DNA from 2 places in the Phormidesmis sp. 146-12 genome. Region 2 is predicted to be linked to the other one. Evidence: riboswitches for the same ligand, from Rfam matches in the RefSeq annotation. Region 2 holds a riboswitch; the other holds the start of a gene.
What was found. Region 2 has a riboswitch for cyclic di-AMP ahead of ACKFKF_RS08650 (universal stress protein). Riboswitches for the same ligand answer to the same signal wherever they lie in the genome.
Positions count from the first base shown of each region.

Region 1: another riboswitch for cyclic di-AMP. It lies ahead of ntrB (nitrate ABC transporter permease); the one in region 2 lies ahead of ACKFKF_RS08650 (universal stress protein).

Region 1 is NZ_JBJPHS010000001.1:246,163-254,148, reverse strand. Features, by position in the region: gene ACKFKF_RS01080 (DNA methyltransferase) at 1-2,234, shown strand, start outside; gene ACKFKF_RS01075 (hypothetical protein) at 2,334-2,564, opposite strand; gene ACKFKF_RS01070 (hypothetical protein) at 2,580-2,855, opposite strand; gene ACKFKF_RS01065 (ABC transporter ATP-binding protein) at 2,898-3,734, opposite strand; gene ACKFKF_RS01060 (ABC transporter substrate-binding protein) at 3,979-5,382, opposite strand; gene ntrB (nitrate ABC transporter permease) at 5,642-6,490, opposite strand; cyclic di-AMP (ydaO/yuaA leader) riboswitch at 6,580-6,773, opposite strand; gene ACKFKF_RS01050 (nuclear transport factor 2 family protein) at 6,894-7,274, shown strand; partial or broken gene ACKFKF_RS01045 (hypothetical protein) at 7,400-7,549, opposite strand; gene ACKFKF_RS01040 (hypothetical protein) at 7,773-7,986, opposite strand, start outside.
Region 2 is NZ_JBJPHS010000014.1:5,599-13,584, forward strand. Features, by position in the region: gene ACKFKF_RS08635 (flavin prenyltransferase UbiX) at 1-619, shown strand, start outside; gene ACKFKF_RS08640 (hypothetical protein) at 701-1,273, shown strand; gene ACKFKF_RS08645 (shikimate kinase) at 1,634-2,239, shown strand; gene ACKFKF_RS08650 (universal stress protein) at 2,359-3,030, opposite strand; cyclic di-AMP (ydaO/yuaA leader) riboswitch at 3,157-3,285, opposite strand; gene ACKFKF_RS08655 (hypothetical protein) at 3,682-3,924, opposite strand; gene ACKFKF_RS08660 (DMT family transporter) at 4,471-5,385, opposite strand; gene ACKFKF_RS08665 (phytoene desaturase family protein) at 5,427-6,968, opposite strand; gene ACKFKF_RS08670 (FKBP-type peptidyl-prolyl cis-trans isomerase) at 7,139-7,567, shown strand; gene ACKFKF_RS08675 (glycosyltransferase family 2 protein) at 7,957-7,986, shown strand, end outside.

The DNA of each region.
Region 1 (7,986 bases), on a different contig from region 2:
CGGATCGATCGGCGCGACGGCTAGGAGAGCTTTATCAATTGCTGTATGAGCGGGGTAAGCACAATGGGTTTGACAGCTTTAGTGAGGAGCAGCTACAGCGATTTGTTTTGCAGTGTGTGTTGGCGATGTTTGCAGAAGATCGGGGGCTGTTGCCGCGTGATATTTTTGTGTCGCTGATTCAAGACTGTATGACGGGGGGCAGCACGTATGACTTGATTGGGGGGCTGTTTAGTGAGATGAATCGGCGGGGCAAAACGCCTGCGGGACGCTATCAAGGGGTCGATTATTTTAATGGTGGATTGTTTGCGATCGTTGACCCGATCGAGCTAACGCATGAGGAGTTGAAGTTTTTGGATGTCTGTGCGCGAGACAACTGGACTTATGTACGTCCGTCGATTTTTGGCAACATTTTTGAGGGGGCGATCGATCAGTCAAAGCGTCATGCACATGGGATTCACTTTACGAGTGAGGTCGATATTCGGCAGATTGTCAGGCCGACAATTAGTGATTTTTGGGAAGAGCGGATTAATGGGGCGGGGTCTATTGCTGAGTTGAATGCGCTTCAGCTTGAGTTGCAGGCTTATCGGGTGCTTGATCCGGCGTGTGGATCGGGCAATTTTTTGTATGTAGCGTATCAGGAATTGAAGCGGATGGAGAAGCTGTTGATTGACAAGATTGCAGAACGGAAGCGATCGGATACGGGGCAAATGGCGATCGGCTATGTGACTCCTAATCAGTTTTTTGGGATGGATACTAACTCGTTTGCGGTGCAGTTGGCGCGGGTGACGATGATGATCGGGCGGAAGATTGCCATTGATAAATTGGGTTTGTTTGAGCCTGCTTTACCGTTGGATACGTTGGATCAAAATATTGTCTGCAAAGATGCCCTATTTAGCGAGTGGGAAAAAGCAGATGCGATCATCGGAAATCCGCCGTTTTTGGGTGGGGCACGAATGAGACAGAATTTAGGCGATGACTATGTAGATCGTATGTTCAAAAAGTTCTCTATATTGAAAAACCAGCAAGTTGATTTCGCAACATATTGGTTTCGCCTAGCTCACGAGCATTTGAAAGAAGATGGTAGAGCAGGATTAGTTGGAACTAACTCAATCAGTCAAGGAAAAAGTCGAAATGCTTCGCTTGATTACATTGTTCAAAATGGAGGATACATTCACGATGCAATTTCTAGCCAGCCTTGGTCAGGAGAAGCAAAAGTTCATGTCAGTTTGGTGAACTGGATGAAGCAAAAACCTCATGTTCTACATTTAGATAATCAAGTGGTTAAAGTTATTAGCTCTAGCCTTAAATCAGGAGTTGATGTTTCAAGAGCTATACAGCTATCAGTTAATCTCAATCAACTTTTTAGAGGTGTAGAACCAAATGGTAAAGGTTTCTTTATTGATGAAAATACTGCTAAAGTATGGCTTGATAAGGAGCCGAGTAATCAGGTAGTGCTAAAAAGGTTCTCAATGGGCGCGAATCTGGCGCAGGAACCACAAGGAAAGCCCGATCGCTGGATTATTGATTTTGATGATATGTCTATTGAAGATGCAAGCAGCTATAAACTTCCGTTTGAATATATAAGAAACTACGTCAAGCCAGAGCGCGCTAAGAGCCGGGAAGCCTTTTTGAAAGAGCGCTGGTGGCAGTATCGACGAAATAACAAACCGCTAAGAAACGCTATTGCTGGGCTGTCGCATTATTTTGCAGTTCCACGAGTTTCCAAATGGGCTGTTTTTATATCCGTTCCCAGTACTTGGCTGCCTGGTGAAAAATCAGTTGTTTTCACATCTAATGACTTCTATGTTCTTGGTATTCTAACTTCTAATGTTCATCGCACTTGGATGGATACACAAAAATCAACCCTCAAAGCTGACATTGCATACACTCCAACAACTTGCTTTGAAACGTTTCCATTTCCGCAATCGCCCAGCGCAAAGCTAATTGAGCAAATTCGCAATGCAGCGCTCACTCTTCATGAATACCGCATCCAACAGATGGAGAAAAAACAATGGGGCATCACTCAGCTATATAACCAATGGTTTCACGAACCCAGCAGCCAACTCGCCAAACATCACACCCAACTTGACGCTCTCGTTCTCAAAGCATACGGCTTCAGCAAAACCGACGACATTTTGACCAAACTTCTCGACCTCAACCAACAACTCGCCCACAAAGAAACCCAGGGCGAACCCATCATCGGCCCGTGGGCACCCACCGACAGCCAGCCTTAATGTGAATTCGACAAAATTTTGCTGTGGCTACAGATCTGGGCAGCCCCCTAAATCCCCCAAAATTGGGGGACTTTGAACTAGAGATCTCAAACTTAAAACTTACGTATCTCTGCGCTCTAGTAGAGCAACCAATCGATCGACACTTTCAGCCTGCATTCGAGCCGTGTCAGCTTGCTGTTGAGTGATTTTCTTGAGTTCGGTGAAGCCAGTTGTTACCAATTCAGTCAGACGATCGAGCCGTTTATCCATTCGATCCATCAGGTGATCAATCTTTTCACCAAGCTCTGTTGTGGCCGTTGCTAACTGTCTGAGTTCATATTGAATACCCATAACACGTTATTTCTTTTAATTTCCCTCTTTGCGCTCTAGCAGTGCGATCAGACGATTGATACTCTCAGCTTGCATTCGTGAATTTTCCATCTGCATTCGAGCCGTATCAGCCTGCTGTTGAGTGATTTGCTTGAGTTCTTCAAAGCCAGTTGTCACCACCTCAGTCAGACGATCTAGCCGTTCGTCCATTCGACCCGTCAGGTGATCAATCTTTTCAGCAAGCTCTGTTGTGGCCGTTGCCAACTGTCTGAGTTCATACTGAATGCCGATCGTAAAATCCGGTTGCGTCATAGCTCCTCATCATCTTGAACGTGAATGAATTGTATCAGAGGCTCATTCATCGCTGCCAAAGTGTCGATCGAGAAAATTGAGCGCATGATTGCGAAGGTCATAGTATTCAGGCGACTCTCGAAGCTGCTGGCGATCGCGGGGATGCTTAAATGGCACCTCTAGAATTTCACCGATCGTCGCCGCTGGCCCGTTGGTCATGAGAACGATGCGATCGGACATATAAATCGCCTCATCGACATCGTGAGTAATCATCATCACCGCCTGACGGTGGCTCTCCCAGATTTCGAGAACCTGACGCTGAAGTTTGCCGCGAGTCAACGCATCCAACGCCCCAAACGGCTCATCCATCAGCAACATCTTGGGACGAATCGCCAACGCCCGCGCAATCCCCACTCGCTGCTTCATCCCGCCCGAAATCTGATCCGGGTATTTGTCCGCCGCCGCCGTCAGATTCACCATCACCAAGTGTTCATTCACAATCTGCTTTTTGTCACCCGCAGACAGATCCTTCAACACTTCATCGACTGCTAACCGAATGTTTTCTCGAACGGTCAACCACGGTAACAGCGAATAGTTTTGAAACACCATCATCCGCTCGGCTCCCGGCTTGCGAATCTCTCGTCCGTCGAGTTTCACCGATCCAGAAGTCGATTTCTCCAGCCCCGCCACAATCTTGAGCAGCGTCGATTTACCACAGCCAGAGTGACCAATAATCGAAATATATTCATCCTGCCCGATCGTCAGATTAATCCCCTTCAGCACAACCGACTCGCCCCCATTGGGAGCCTTATAAGACTTGTGCAGGTTCTCGATTTCTAAAAATCCGGTTGGATGAGCGTTGGTGTCAGGCATGTCGATCGTCGGTATCGATTGACTCATGATAAATCTCCTGGGTGAGAACTTTGTAATTAGCGAATCGGTTCCCGGCTCAATGGATGTCAGTTCAAAGGTCAGTTCTATGGGTCAGTTCTATAGAATTCTTGCGCTTCGTTGTTTGAGGTTTCTGCCCCCTAAATCCCCCACGAGTGAGGGACTTTGAATTAGAACTCTTGTCTTTAAGTCCCCAGAATGGGGGGTTGGGGGACAGAGACGCTGAAGAACAAAGCGAAAAATTCCATCCAATTCACGCTAGATAAATCTTGGTAGGAGCATTGGCTCGAATCTCAAAACTCTCCAAATAGCGAACCGGATCACTGGGATCAAACGCTTTCTGGTCGATAAAAACTTCCGCAGGCTCGATCTTGTAATCATCAGTGGGACAAGCAATTCCCAGGTCAGCCGCGACTTCTCGATAGATTTCAGTCTTCCAGGACTTCTCAGCGACTTCGTGAGCATTGGCAGGAATTTCCTTAATTTGTCCCCAGCGGGCAGCTTGCGTCATTAGCCAAATGCTGTGCGATCGCCATATAAACGTCGAGTGAGCATTCGGCACTTGCGGCACATTTGAGGGAAGGTCGAAGAAAACAGTCGTGTCGTCTGCCTTCACGGTGCGATCTTTGCCATCGAATCCGCCGTAGTTATAGTCACCGACGATCGCAGGTCGAGTCAGGTTGAGTTTTGCCCCGGTGAACGATCGCGCAGAAATGATTTTGGCGACCTCTTCTCGATTGTTGGGATCGCCACAGTAGCGACAGGCTTCGATCATGGCTTTGAGCAGCGATCGATAGGTTTTGGGATTCTCATCAATAAAAGACTGCGTGACACAGAGAAGGCGATCGGGGTGTCCGTGCCAGATTTCTTTACCCTGAGCAAACGTGAAGCCGATTCCTTCATTGCCTGAAATGGCGCGTGTGTTCCAGGGTTCGGCCACCATATAAGCCTGCATTGCCCCGATGCGAACATTCACCACCATCTGAGGCGGAGGCACAATCATGACGCGAAACTCCTGAATCGGATTGACTCCCGCCGCCGCCGACAAATAGCGCACAAAGTATTCATAAATTGCAGAACTGAGAACCACCGCCCAGACTCGTTTTTCAGACGGCAAGTTGTCAAAATAGCGCCGAAAATCTCGTCCAAAGGCCTCCAAGTCGCCATTGTATTCAAACCAGGGACGCAGGCCAGACTCCCACATCGCTCGATTCATGGTCATTGCGTTGCCGTGTCGATGAATCGTCATTGCGGCACAAAGTGGGGCATGTCGGGCCCCTTCTGCTCCCATTCGAGCATTGACTACGGCACCAGACACCACAGGCGATGCATCCAATCGTCCAAAGATAATGCCGTCGCGAGAAGTGGCCCAACTGGCTTCTCGACTGAGTTTGACGTTAAGACCGTACTTATGAAAAAAGCCTTTCTCCCAGGCGATCGCAAACGGCGCACAGTCATTGACGGGAACGTATCCGATCGTTAGATTTGGCTTCTCCAAACTTTCGGGCTTGATGATCTGGTCAATCGCTAAAGCCGCTTGAGAAAGAGACTGAGGGGCACGATTGGCATCGATCGCACAAGAGGATAATGCGAGTCCGGTGGCCGTTCCGCCCATTTGTTGTATAAACTTCCGTCGCGTCCAAAAATCTTGAGTCATAGCGGGGAAGGAAAGGAGGGATGAGGGATGAGGGGTGAGGGATGTTTGGTTTAACGGGATTTCGATTAAGTTTTTTCGCTTCGGTGTTCAGCGCTTCTGCCCCCCAACTTCCCATTTTGGGGGACTTTCAGATAAGGGTTCTAGTTCAAAGTCCCTGACGGGTGGAGGATTTGGGGGCTTCTCTCATAACCGCAGTGAAGAGATTGAATTAGTGAAAAGATTGAATTCACCTGGGTTTGGCGGAGAACTTAAAGCTTTTTCAGGTCGATCGCCGCTGACGAGTGACAAACGCTTCGAGTTGGGTGATGGCAAAGTCTAGGAGCAATCCTGTTAGACCAATCACTAGAACGGCTAAAAACACTGAACTTAAGTTGAGGCGGCTCCATTCATCCCAGACAAAAAAGCCAATTCCTATGCCACCTGTCAACATCTCGACTGCTACAATGACCAGCCACGCCACACCCAAACTAATTCGTAAACCACTAAAAATGTATGGCAACGCAGCAGGCAAAATAATCCTGGTGATTCGTCTCCAACGCGGCATTTCTAACACTTTCGCTACGTCTAAATAATCTTGTGGAACGCTAGAAACACCAAGCGCGGTATTGATAATCGTTGCCCAAAGTGACGTGATAAAGATTACAAAAATTGCAGAGGGATCAGCCAAATTGAAAATTGCTAACGCGATCGGGAGCCACGCCAATGGAGACACTGGTTTAAAGATCTGAATCACTGGATTCAACGCCAACATCGCTCGTCTAGACATACCAATCAGAAAGCCGATCGGAATCGCGACGAACGCCCCCAAACCAAAGCCAATCAACACCCGCCGCAAACTCGCCAACAGGAGCCAGCCAATTCCCAAGTCCCCCGGCCCACGCCGATAAAAGGGATGCAAAATGAAATCTAAGTTTGCCATTAACGCTTCTGGCGGAGTCGGCATCACGTCGTGTTTGAACAGCGCGATCGCCCACCACAGCACAATCACACCCAAAAACCCGATCGCAGGCAACCACACCGCTTCTTGAGCGATCGCGGGACGCACTTTTCGCCAAGTAGTCTGACTCGCAACGGCCACGATCGCAGCCAAGTTTAGCTGAAGGATCATCGTCAACACCTCAAGCTCAAAGACTCAAACTAAATGTTCGACCTAAATTAGAGACACTGATGAGCCTAAAGCAAAATGCTGAAACTCTACAGTCCTCTCTCAAATGCCGACGGAGTTAGCTGACGGGCGAGGGCTGAGAGATGCCCTTCTCTGGTATTGGTCGCCGACTCAAGTTTGAATCGTTTGCGATCGACCTTTCACAGAAGATAAGCCCCGATGTTTTGGTTCCTCCGCTCCAGTAAGTTACTTGCTAGAAACTCACCAGATTAAGCTGACCGATTTGACTTTTAAAGACTCTACCATTCTCCGCCAAATGTATCAATCCATCTTTTGTCGTAGGGTGCATGGACAAAGCTGGAGGATAGTGAATATCAGAAGTACTTTGGTTTATCAGGGTGACACGATGAATAAAACAGTTGAAACTCAAGTTATTGAGGCCGAAGAACGGCTTAGACTGGCAATGTTGGCTTCTGATGTCAGCGTCTTGGATGAACTACTCGCCCCTGAACTCGTCGCCACCAGTCATCTCGGAGAAATCATTAGCAAACAAGACGATCTCGCTGCACACAAATCTGGCTTGATTAAGATCTACGAGCTAACCCCTTCCGAACGGCAGATTCGACTGTATGGAGAAGTGGCGATCGTCTTCGTCAGAATGCAAATAGTTGGCACCTACAATAGCAATCCCGCAAACGGTGACTTTCGTTTTACCCGCGTCTGGGCCGTCTCTTCTAACGGAACCTGGCAAATCGTCGCCGCTCACATTGGAATGGTTGCCCAATAAAGTACTTCACGGCGATCGGCTGCAAACTCGATTTGATCGTGATTTTCAAGAATTGTGGTCACTGTGAGGAGGCTTGCGGGCAGGAAAGGAAGAACGATCGCACTTCCAAATTAGGCAGATCGCATTCACTCCGACAATCGATCAAGGTTCCGTTGGGTGATCGCCATAGAATACTCATCGCCAAACTCCGTAAAGATTTCCATTGCGGTTTGCAAACAAGCTCTCGCCTCCGCAGCATTTCCCTCCGCTTCTGCTAACAGTCCTAATTGGTGATAGGTGCGGGCTTGCGAATAGCGATCGCTCGACTGTACAGTTTGGTTGAGCTAGAACGTTTGCCCAGATATGACTTGCTGCTTTAGCAAAATGTGTAAGGTGAAATCGGGTGAGGATTGAGAGACAACCTGAAGGTTCATAACACCGCTCTCACAATAATGGTCTAATTTCAACGTGCTAGAAACGGCTACGATCTCGCTATCTGGAAATGGTTGAGCGCTGGCATCAATTTGGATCAGCGATCGCAACAACATGAGGCGAGTGAACATCGATCACCCAGTTCTCATCGATTACTTCTAGGCTGTCGTCTAGAACTAGAAGTAACTCGCCCACAGGTAAGCCTGTAGGAACGAGGAGTAAATATCTAAGTTGAAGCCAATGCGCGGTTTCTGTTTGATTTGGAGTTACGCCTAGAGAACTGCTAATCAGTTGAGGAGTA
Region 2 (7,986 bases):
GCCTTCTAATTCTTCTCGTCCGCTTATTTTGGGCATTTCGGGAGCTTCTGGGCTGATATATGCCGTTCGTGCGCTCAAGTATTTGCTAGAGGCGGAGTATACGATCGAGCTTGTCGCTTCTAAAGCAACCTATATGGTCTGGCAAGCTGAGAAAAATATTCGGATGCCTGCTGACCCTCTGCAACAAGAGGAATTTTGGCGGCAGCAGTGTGGAGTCGAGCTTGGCGGCCAACTGACCTGTCACTCAGCTACTAATGTCGGTGCTAATATCGCCAGTGGCTCATTTCGTACGGTAGGGATGCTGGTGATTCCCTGTAGTATGAGTACCGTGGCAAAATTGGCAGTCGGATTGAGTTCTGATTTGCTGGAGCGATCGGCTGATGTGCAGCTTAAAGAAGGTCGCAGGCTGGTGATTGTGCCGCGCGAAACGCCGTTTAGCCTGATTCATCTTCGCAATCTGACCACCCTCGCAGAAGCGGGAACCCGGATTGTACCCGCGATCCCGGCGTGGTATCACAACCCTCAGACGATCGAAGATCTCGTCGATTTTGTCGTCGCCCGTGCGTTGGATCAGTTAGAAATTGACTGCGTTCCTATCGATCGCTGGAAAGAAGGCTAGGATCAACAATGAGTTCTCAGTTTTGAGATTTGAATTTGCCCACCTCAAAACTCAACGCTCACAACTCAAGACTCAAAAACTATGCCTCTTCTTCGTCTCATCCTGCTGCTCGGAATTGCCGTCCTGTTGCTGCTGTTTGTGTTGCCCAACTGGGCACCGTCGATGCAGCTTGTCTTTTTGGGCATTCGATCGCCTGCATTTCCCTTGTCGCTATGGATTTTGGGCGCGATTGCGGCAGGCATTGTCACCACCCTTGTCATTTCGATTTTGTTTCGGCTGACAGGCTTCACCGCTCAACGCAAAGGACGAAAAAAGGCGCGATCGTTTGATCAGTCTTCCGCTAGAGCTTATTCCTACACGCAGTCCCCTGCTTCAGAACCCACGCCCCAAGCTGCCAACAAATCATCAGACTGGGAGGAAGACGCTTCAGATTGGTTTGACGACGATTCAAGCTGGGAAGACGAACCAAAAGACCGCAAACGCACCTCCGCTTCTCCGTCCCCTGACTCTGAGACTCGCTCATCCTACTCTTACAGCTACCGCGACCCTAAAGCGACTCGCCCTGCTGCGCCTGACTCTGTGGTGGATGCTGACTACCGGGTGATCATTCCGCCAAACCGCAATCTCGACCAAAATGAGGACGATGAGGGATGAAAGAATCGCTTCTATCGCTTGAGAAATGCTAATTCTTCCACTGTGTTCTTGACCGTATTTTTGACAGTTAGCTAAATCTTTTGAGTTCGCTAAACTAACTATCTACCGGGACTTCGATCGCAGCCACATTCTCTCCAGGCTCTCGATCGTGTTGTGATAGGTGGCCGCTTTGTAAGCAAGATGTGCGTGTAGAGCAGGTCAGTCAAGACGGGGGTGACAACCATGTTGATTGCAGTGGCTCCCATTCATTTATGCAGCAAGTCTTCTATCGAAATTCGTCTGGTCAAAAGCAGCGATCGCTCAATCCTCCAAAAACGCTAGGCTGGTGTAGAACCCTTATTCAATCAACGGACAACTCTTTTGTTAAAAGGCGTAAATCTCTATCTCATCGGCATGATGGGGGTTGGCAAAACCACGATCGGACGCTTGCTGGCAGACCAACTTGATTACCAATTTTTTGATGTTGATGCCATCATCGAGCAGGCCAGCGGGCAGTCAATTTCTCAAATCTTTGCAGAGTCGGGTGAAGCAGCGTTTCGACAGCTAGAAACTAACGTTTTGGCAGAATTAGCTCCTTACACTCGACTTGCGATCGCGACGGGCGGCGGTATTGTCCTCAAACCCGAAAACTGGGGATATCTGCGGCATGGAGTCATCGTTTGGCTAGACTTGCCCCTGGATGAGCTTTACAACCGCTTGCAGCACGATCGCAGCCGTCCCCTGCTACAGTCTTCAGAAACGCTCAAACCGAGACTCAACACGCTGACAGCCCAGCGTCAATCCCTATACGCTCAGGCAGATGTGAAAATTACAGCACAAGCTAATGAGTCTCCGACTGAGGTGTCTAGGCGAGTTATGGAAGCGATCGCTCAAGCCTGTCAGCAGAAGATCGCCGCCACTCAGGAGATCGATCGACTCAATCGAGAGGCTCCTTATAAAATTCAGAATCAGATTCAAAACAACTAGCTTCAAAACAGTTAAGGGCAGAAATGAGAGAATCAGACGGGAAAATAACTCTCCCATGATTCTCTTATCTCCACCCTCTCATACGTTGCAGAGTTCAAGATTGGACGAATAGCCTTTTCTCAATCGTTGTCCAACGCTGAAGGAATGCCCAAAATGGGGCAGGGAAAGTCCTGACCCAACTGCTGTATCAGTGAATGAGCGGTCGTTTCACAACCCAAAATCAAGAGTGAAGCGGACTCTTCTTGAACCACAGACCTTAACTCTTCGGCTACGGTGCCAAATCGCAGATGCGTCTTTAGTGACCCTCGCCACTCATCCGCTAGACAGCGCGCTTGCCAGAGAATGCGATCGGCTTGCTCAAATACGTCCGACATCCCGATTGGTTGGATGAAATCACTGAGTTCGGGTAGCTCGACTACTGCTGTCTGATGACCCTGACGATCGGCTTTGCGAGGATATGGGCGCTCTCTCAGATCTACCCGATTTTCAACCTCTCGAATGCTTTCTGTAGGGCAATAGACCGGGATCTTAGTCGTTTTGTTTTCGACGACATACACAACCTGTACAGTGACTTGTTTGCCAGTGGCGAGCCGGGTCTGATGGGCAATCCACAGCGTCAAGTCTAGAGCCGTTTGACTACAAGGAGAACCCGAATAGCCAACCGCCAAATTGATTTCTTGCTTAGAATTTGGGGTCAGAGAATGCGCTTTGGGCAAAAGCACCATTTGATTCACTAGATCAGAACGACCCAGCGTGCTTTGAAGCCGCACCAACATGGACAAAATATTCACAGTAAAACCTCTCAGGATTAGGATAGGCGAGAGGTGGGTCAGGGCTAAACTCAACACTCAGAACAAATCCGAGCTTGAGATACCAGGAGACCTCAATGACAGTTGCTGACAGTAGCAAGTCTTGGGCGCTCCTCCCATTGCCGACGGAGTTAGCTGACGGGCTAAGACTGGAAGGTGTCTCTCTTAATCTGGGTAAGATTCGCCCCAAAAGGTTGGTTCCTCCGCTTCAAATTCGCAACTCAGAACATTTACTGAGCCAAAATTTAGATTAGGCTACCCACTCAAATAATGGTTTGACGGCACATGAAGGAGAATCCAACTTAGAGTTATGGAATCCTTCATTGATCAATCTAGTGCAGCTTTATGGTAAAAGGCTGCTACTTTTAAGACAAAAATCGTTTCTGCTTGAGTTTATTTAACCGCAAACTCTAACAGTATAACAGCGCAAATTACAGGTCTGCCTGTCCTATGAAAAGATATGTTTTGTTAGTGTCTGTTATCTAGACTACAAATACAACTATTTCATAAAGATTTTAGATTAATATCTGTCTAAAGACTCAGCTTAAAAGGAAGTTTAATCAGATGTTTTGAGCAGCCTCTGGGGTAGTGGAGATTCTTGGGAGACTGCTTTCTGGCTAGAGAATCTCTTAATTAACAAAGTTGAGAATTTGTGACGTTTGTTTCGACGTTTGTTTCTAATAAATTTTTGTATAGACGATTGGTTCTAGTAGCTCTTTTGAATTTGCCAAGCAGCTCTAAATAAGCAAAGGGTAAAACGATCGGCCAAAGTAGCGTCGCGATCGTCAACACAATTAAAGACATCTGTTTTTCTTCTTTTGACATATCAGCGTCTTGTCGGAAAAAACCCAGCCAGCCGATAAACAAAATGGGCATCATACCAAGGTAAAAAACACCCAGGAAGAACAACAGTGTCTGCATTGTGGATAACCCTCATGAATGATGTTTTAGGAACTGATAGGGCTTCAATCGCTTGTTAATGGACGAGAAATGGTATCCGAAGCGCCTTCTATACAAATACAGGGAAGCTCTGCTGATTCCATGAGCGTGAATACGTAAGCTGTTTTCAAGATGAGAGGTATTAAAAAATAAACTACCTCAAATCTACGGACAAGGGTTTCGTATGAGTCGCTACCTGATACGTTTAGTAGAAAGTTTACTTGAATTTGCTCCTTGCTGGACTGATCTGAGCCAACCAAAAATTCTCTTTTCCTAGAAGTGATGTCACTCAAAGTTTACGGTTTTAGGAGTCTATCGTGCCTTGAGTGAATGCTACTGACTCCATGATCTCCCTTTGGTTGTAGCAAAAAAACACGGTGCCATGTCTCTTACTTATGAGGGATCGTTTGCGGCGATACTGATGCATCTAGGCAATCGGTCATGGGTTATTAGTCATGAAATGCTCACTTTTTGAACTAACTTTTAGGCTCTAAACAGCAGGTAAACTCCAATTAACGCGATCGCCACCCCCAAAACTGCTCTCAAACTAACTCTTTCACCCATGTAAACGGCAATCGGCAAAATAAATAAAGGACTTGTATTGGTGAGCGCCTGAGCAACCCCAGTAGCGGTATATTTTAAAGCGGTCTGCTGAAGCCAGATACCCAGGTAGGTGCTGACAAAGGCGGTTCCGACTACTACCTTGAGCAATCGATGAGACTGGAGTGGTTTGATTAGACTACGAGACTGCCCCCGCAAAACGACCCAGAGAAACAGGACGATCGTGCATCCCAATAATCGGATCAGGGTACTCCAGAGAGGGTCTACATTAGTTCCTGACAGGGCGGCCCGTGATAAGACGGCTCCTCCAGATTGTCCCAGGGCTGCCAAAACGCCAAAGATTAGACCTCGTAGGGGACGAAAGTGAGTTTCAGCTTCAGATGGGGGAACCCGTTCGAGGACGACCCATATCACTCCGGTGAGGGTCAGTCCGATTCCTAACCAGGCTGAGAGCGGCAGACTTTCTTGCAGAAATATCAGGGCTAATAGGGCTGACAAAGAGGGGGAGAGGGTTTCCAAGACCAGCGTTCGTCTGGCTCCGATGCAGTTGAGGGTGTTGAAGTAAGCGGTGTCTCCAAAGGCGATGCCCAAAATGCCGCTGAGGAGGAGCAAAATCCAGCTTGTGGGGCTGATATCGGGAATGGGTTGTCCTTGTAAAACCAGCGTAATCAGCAGGAAGACGATCGCAATCCATCCTTTAGTGAGATTTAAAATCAAGGGCGACACCTGCCGTCCGACACCTGTATAGATGATGGAAGCGATCGCCCAAATCAAAGCGGCCGTCAGCGCAGCAAATTCTCCTCTAAATTGGAGCAAACCAGCGGGAAGTAAGGACATAGCAGACAGAAGGTGAGGGCGGCAAATCTAAAACTCAGAACTCAAACCTTTTTCAAGAGGTCTGCTGTTTGGTGAGGCTCGACGATCGTATTGGCGCAGAGAATTCCAGAGGCGGCGACAGCGGGCACTCCAATTCCGGGAAGCGTGCTGTCTCCGACGCGGTAAAGTCCAGAAATGGGCGTATGGCAACTGGGAAACCTGCCTTGACCAACGGCGATCGCGGCTCCATACGTCCCCTGATGACGGCGCAAGTAATGGGCGTGAGTGAGGGGAGTGCCGATTAGCTCCAGGACAATGCGCGATCGCAGGTCAGGAATAATCCGTTCTAACGCACGAAACAGGGAGTGCGATCGCGATCTTTTCCTCTCTTCATAGGTGTCGTCTCGGTGCCATCCCTCAAACGGTTCTAGCGTGTAGGCGTGGAGGGCGTGGTGTCCAGGGGGTGCCAGATTTGCATCCCAGACTGAGGGAATCGAAATCATGCAGGTGTTTCCTGGCGTAGTGATGTCTTGAGCCGCATCGTGAACGACGACGTGGTGCCCGGTCAGATTTTCTAAGCCGTTCGATCGGATGCCCAGATGCAGATGCATAAAGCTATCGACTGTGGGCGTGTCTAGCGAAGTCTGACGGTAAGCCGCAGGCAGATCAGTCGGTTTGAGTAACTTGGTGTAGGTGTCCCAAATTGTGGCGTTAGAGAGCACGATCGGAGCCGTCAAAATTTCCCCTTTTGTCTCTCCTTTTCTCAGCCCTTTTCTGAGCTGTACGCCTTGCACTTTGCCAGACTCAACCAAAATCTGCTCAACGTGAGTGCCCAACCGAAGCGTGCCGCCCCACTTTTCTAATCCTCTGATCAGCGCTTGAATAATCGCTCCACTGCCGCCGATCGGGTAGTCGATCACCGATCGCGTGCGCTCTCCAAACATAAAGGCGACTTCGGGGGCGATCGTGCCGTGAGCTTTCAACCCTGACAGCAAAAAGCACTCCAAGTCAATCAACCGCCGTACCCAGGGGTCGGTTACCGTCTCATCCATTAGTGCGCCCACTGACCCTTGAATCACGCCTATCTGAGGCAGCAGTTTCAATAAAGTGGGCAGATAGCGACTTAGCAAGACTGGAATCAGCTTCAAATCGGCTCTCAGGGCCAGCGTGGGAATTTCTCGTAAGCTGTCGTAAAGTTTGAGAAAGCGCTGTTCGAGTTGGGCCAGTTGGGTTGCCCCTTGAGGCGTAATTTGGGCAATTGCCTGCCGATAGCGGTCTGAGTTGCCGTACACCGGGAAGGTGCCTTCGGGAAAATGATAGTGACCAAACGGATCGTACGCGATCGCTGCCACCGACTCGCCCAATACGTCCAACACTTGTCGCAATGGATTGACTGAATTGGGGTCAGCCAATCCACAATAAAACGACGGGCCAGAATCGAAGTGAAACCCCTGCCGCACAAAGCTGTGAGCTGCCCCACCCGGAATATTGTGGCTTTCACAGACAATTACTCGTTTGCCATATCGAGCCAGCAGGGCCCCCGCGACCAGTCCGCCGATTCCACTGCCGATGACGATCGCGTCTGCGTTGGTTTGACTTTGCATCGTAGATGTTTAGGTAAATGTTTAGATCGGGCCGGTTTGAAGTCTGGGCGGCTAGAGTAAAACGTATTGCAATTCTCACTTAAGGAACTTTGCGACGATTGCGCTTTCCCCTAATTTAAGTAGTGATGAAGTGCGATCGAGCAGTTACGCAATTACAAGGAGCTTAATGCATGGTACAGGCACAACAAGGCGATACGGTCAAAGTCCACTACACAGGTAAGCTGGACGACGGAACGGTTTTTGACTCCTCGGCGAGTGGCGATCCTTTAGAATTTACGATCGGGTCGGGCAATATCATTCCAGGGTTTGAGAAAGCCGTTGTGGGCATGAGTCCTGGTGATTCTAAAACAGAAGTGATTCCGGTAGATGAGGCCTATGGTCATCATCGAGAAGAAATGGTGCTAGTGGTCGATCGCACCCAGATGCCCTCTGATTTAGAACCCGAAGTTGGTCAACAGCTACAAATTCAACAGCCTTCAGGTCAGACAATTCCCGTGGTGATCACTGACATCTCTGAGGCTGAAGTGACGCTCGACGCAAATCATCCTTTAGCGGGCGAAGATCTGACGTTTGACATTCAATTGGTCGAAATTGGCTAAATTCTGAGTTTTTGGCGACGAGATTGGCTTTGTGATCTGGGCGATCGGTCTGGAGGCAGGGCCAATTTTTGTGAAAATCAATGGAATTGCTCAGTCCGTTCGTAACTACGGAAAAAATTATCGTATAACTTTCTTAAATTTCCGTAATGTATTGTTGGGGAACTGAAGTCGATTGTCGCCAAATGCCTGATTTGCCCCTCACGGCAGATCCAGATTGAGAAGATTATTGTATTCTTGGATAATCTTGCTCATCCTCTATACGCCATGCCAGACAAGGTTTTCAGAGTTTCTGACTCAAGATCTGCGCGGTTTGTATCTCCTCATGAAGTTTGACAAGACTACTTGTGCATGGTTTCTATCTATATGGACTCGTTAAAACTTAAAAAATTATGAGGAAGGGACTTCTGCACAAGCCCATC